One region of the Solibacillus sp. FSL R5-0449 genome, then DNA from elsewhere that is predicted to be linked to it. Evidence: riboswitches for the same ligand, from Rfam matches in the RefSeq annotation. Region 1 holds a riboswitch; the other holds the start of a gene.
The links. Region 1 has a riboswitch for FMN ahead of ribE (riboflavin synthase). Riboswitches for the same ligand answer to the same signal wherever they lie in the genome.
Positions count from the first base shown of each region.

Region 2: another riboswitch for FMN. It lies ahead of MKY27_RS05725 (ECF transporter S component); the one in region 1 lies ahead of ribE (riboflavin synthase).

Region 1 covers NZ_CP150239.1:1,829,491-1,831,701, reverse strand. Annotated here, with positions in the region: FMN riboswitch at 240-376, shown strand; FMN riboswitch at 477-611, shown strand; gene ribE (riboflavin synthase) at 733-1,368, shown strand; partial or broken gene ribB (3,4-dihydroxy-2-butanone-4-phosphate synthase) at 1,382-1,966, shown strand; gene ribE (6,7-dimethyl-8-ribityllumazine synthase) at 2,009-2,211, shown strand, end outside.
Region 2 covers NZ_CP150239.1:1,191,691-1,193,901, forward strand. Annotated here, with positions in the region: gene MKY27_RS05720 (hypothetical protein) at 1-549, shown strand, start outside; FMN riboswitch at 654-828, shown strand; gene MKY27_RS05725 (ECF transporter S component) at 1,072-1,647, shown strand; gene brnQ (branched-chain amino acid transport system II carrier protein) at 1,825-2,211, shown strand, end outside.

The sequences.
Region 1 (2,211 bases):
AACTAAAGAACGCTTTAATTATTATTAGCAGAACTACTTCAGTGCTTTTCACATAACTCCTTTCATTTTATTGTAATATTATGTATATTCTTCTACGAATTACCTCTAAGGAAAGTTTCAAAATTTTAATTTCATAGAGGGGAATAGAGATAAAAGGATTGGGAAACTAAAAGTAAGTAGGTGCAAAAATACTATTAGCTTTTGAGTTTATTTATGTTACAATAACTTTCAAATAAAATAATTTCCTTCGGGGTCGGGTGAAATTCCCAATCGACGGTGATGAGTTGAACTCTAAGCCCGTGAGCCACTTTATGTGTGCAGGATTTTGGTGCAAATCCAAAGCCGACAGTTATAGTCTGGATGGGAGAAGGAATGGCAACACATTTTTAAAAATTTGATTTTAAATGTGATTTTTTGCTATACACTTTTCCTGTCGCGCCTTTGTGACGGGATTTTTTTATTTCATTGAAAAAAATAATTTCCTTCGGGGTCGGGTGAAATTCCCAATCGACGGTGATGAGTTTACCTCTAAGCCCGTGAGCCACTTTTGTGTGCAGGATTTGGTGCAAGTCCAAAGCCGACAGTTATAGTCTGGATGGGAGAAGGAAGCAATGTCAGCAGTTTTTTGAAAATTAACTTCAAAAAGCTTATTTGATGATGCTCAATTTTGCTCTCATCGAACTCCGAAATCAATCGGGGTTCTTTTTTTAATTTTAAAAAGAGGTGAGCAGGATGTTTACAGGAATCATTGAAGAACTGGGAACGGTTGATACAATCAGCCAGTCCACACAAGCGATGGAACTAGCCATTTGCGCAAGCAAAATTTTAGAGGATGTTCAACTCGGGGACAGCATTGCCGTTAACGGTGTCTGTCTGACAGTGAAACAATTCTCGTCATCCGTATTTTTGGCGGACGTCATGCCAGAAACGGTCAAAGCAACAAGCCTCCAGCAATTAGCAGCAGGAATGCCTGTCAATCTGGAACGGGCGATGTCGGCGAATGGTCGTTTTGGCGGGCATATTGTTTCAGGCCATGTTGATGGGATTGCGACAATACAACGTAAAAGACCTGTTGCCAATGCCGTTTATATTGACCTGGCAATGGAAAAGCATTTGATTGCAGAATGCATTAAGAAAGGCTCAATTACAGTAGACGGCACGAGTTTAACAATTTTTGACGTGACGGATACATTCATTACCATTTCCTTAATCCCTCATACATATGAGCAGACCGTATTAGGCTTTAAAAAGCCGGGAGATGTTGTGAACATTGAAACAGATCTGATCGGAAAATATGTAAAAAAACATTTGCAAAATCAAACGGGAAGTACGCTAACAATGGACTTTTTGCAACGTACTGGATTTTAAAGGAGTGGTATAAATGAATACGATTGAAGAAGCAATTCAGGCATTGAAAAACGGTGAAATTATTATTGTGTCAGATGACGAGAACCGTGAAAATGAAGGGGATTTTCTTGTTTTAGGGGAATTTGCTACACCGGAAAATATCAATTTCATGGCACTTCATGGAAGAGGGTTAATATGTACACCGATTTCTTCTGCCATTGCAGAAAGACTTTCCCTTCATCCGATGGTGCAAAGCAATACCGATACATATCAAACGGCTTTTACGATTAGTATCGATCATATCCATACAACAACTGGTATAAGTGCATTTGAGCGTTCTAAAACAATGTTAGCATTACTGGATCCTGCAACAAAACCTGAGCATTTTCATCGTCCGGGCCATGTGTTCCCGCTCATTGCAAAACAGGGAGGCGTGTTGGAACGCCGCGGACATACGGAAGCGGGCGTCGATCTGGCAAAGCTATGCGGTTCGAATGAAGTAGCGGTCATCTGTGAAATTATGAACGAAGACGGTTCAATGGCCCGCATGCCGCAGCTCAAAAAGCTGGCACAAAAACATAACTTGAAATTTATTACTATCGAAGACTTAGTTCAATATATAAAATTAACTACCGTATTGGTATAAAAGGAGCAATTTATAATGGGAAAAACATTTGAAGCACAATTAGTCGGAACAGATTTGAAAATCGGAATTGTCGTTGGACGATTCAATGAATTTATAAATGATAAATTATTAAGCGGAGCAATTGATGGCCTGAAGAGACATGGTGTTGACGAAGCAAATATTGATACAGCATGGGTACCAGGTGCATTTGAAGTACCGTTTGTAGCAAAAAAAATGGC
Region 2 (2,211 bases), 640 kb from region 1:
GGAACAGCGTCCTTATCGAATTATCTAGGGTCCCTTATTGATACTTTCAGCGGTGCATATACGGAAGTGGAAATAGAAAATACGGCCGGAACACCAATTTACTTTGACCATATTGGTGATGTTAATGAGCCGTTTTTATTAAATGACGAGAATGCTCAATATAATTATTTTATGTATCAGATGCGGAATGGCGCTGTATATTTAAGTCCGAATTTCCGAATGAGCTTTACAGATGTGCAAGAAGCAATCAAAAATATGACGGTGGAAGCAAATGATATATACAGAACGGTCATCTTGCCTGGTGTTTATTTAAAAGTTGAAGAAGCAGATGCAATCGTTACGATCACATTCGAAGAACCTTTAAACCTGGAGAATTATGAACCTGCTCAAGCAATGCGAATGATTGAAGGATTAATCATGACAGCGGCAAGTTTTGATAAACAGGTAAAGTTTGAAAATATCGTACAGGAACAATGGGGCGGTTTTGACTTCTCAAAACCAGTAGAGAAGCCGGTTGCGGCAAACCGTATCCATTATGAATTTCAATAATTCAAATAATTTTACTAGGAATTGTAAGCAATAGGCTTTACAATTCCTTTTTTTTATATATAATAATAGTTATAGCAAGGTAATTGCTACATAATTTCATATTGATTCATCTTCGGGGCAGGGTGTAACTCCCGACCGGCGGTAATAAAAGTTGTAACCTCTGACCATTTACTTGGAGGAAGTTATGTCAAACTTTTCGAGCCCGCGAGCCACTTTTTGTGTGCAGGATTTGGTGCAATTCCAAAGCCGACAGTATAGTCTGGATGGGAGAAGGTGAAGGTACGGTCGTCATTTTTTGAAAATGCCGTGCTTTGCAGTATTTATTTCTAATTCCTTATTTGTTAACGGAATATTTTTCGTATACCAAAAAACAGGAATGGCTGCAGATGCACAGATAGACCCTTTATTTAAGTGTGCCTATTTCTCCCTTATGCTCTAGTTTAGCATAAGGGTTTTTTCATGAAATGATTTGATACGTCCTTTCTTCTTGCGAGATGGAATCAGCAAAGAGGAGAGATTTTTATGCAAAAAAGAAGTTTAAAGTTACGTTCATTCGTAACGATTGCAATGCTGAGTGGGGTTTCATTTGTATTAATGCTGTTAAACTTCCCACTACCATGGTTCCCGGTGTTTTTACAAATTGATTTCAGTGATGTGCCAGCATTGATTGCGGCAATTACGATGGGACCTGTTGCAGGTATCCTAGTTGAACTGGTTAAAAATGTGCTGGACTGGATTTACACAGGGGCTCCTGAAGGGATTCCGGTAGGTCATATGGCTAACTTCGCTACAGGTGTATTATTCATTTTACCAGCTTACTATATTTACAAAAAATTCCCTTCTGCTAAAGGGTTAATGACAGGTTTAGTAGTATCAACGGTTGTCATGTCACTTGGAATGGCGGCATTAAACTATGTGGCGTTCTTGCCGCTGTACACGTACTTACTAGGCTTCGAATATAATATGTACGAAACGATCGTATTAGGTATTTTACCGTTTAATATTGTTAAAGGGATTATGATGTTTGTAGTTGTGACGATGCTTTACCGTACAATGCGTGTATGGATTGAAAATCAGCGCAAACAATATTTAGCTTAAATTTTATAAGAAATTACGGAGCGATGTCGAAAAGTGTTAACTTTATGACATTGCTCCTTTTATATTTACTATTACTATTGTCATTCTGTTATCGTGCTGATATGATGTGGTACATTGTTAAGAAAATTTGGACGTTTCATTTATACACCATGAAATGACATCTTAGGAGAGAATATGATGGACAAGAAAATACCATTTTCAACCTATGCAGTAATCGGCACGATGCTGTTTGGGATGTTTTTTGGAGCAGGAAATTTAATATTTCCGATTCAAATGGGGCAATTAGCAGGGACAAATTATTGGCTTGCGCTAATTGGCTTTTTAGTTACGGCGATTGGTTTGCCGTTTTTAGGGATTTTGGCAATCGGATTGTCGGGAAGTAATGGCTTGCGTGATTTAGCAAGTAAAGTACATCCGATGTTTGGTTTGTTATTTGCATTGGCTTTATACTTAACGATCGGGCCATTTTTTGCAATTCCGCGTACAGCAACAGTACCGTTTGTCGTGGGATTTGAACCGTTTATCGATCCTTCACAGGCAGCATTGTGGCTGGCGGTATTCAGT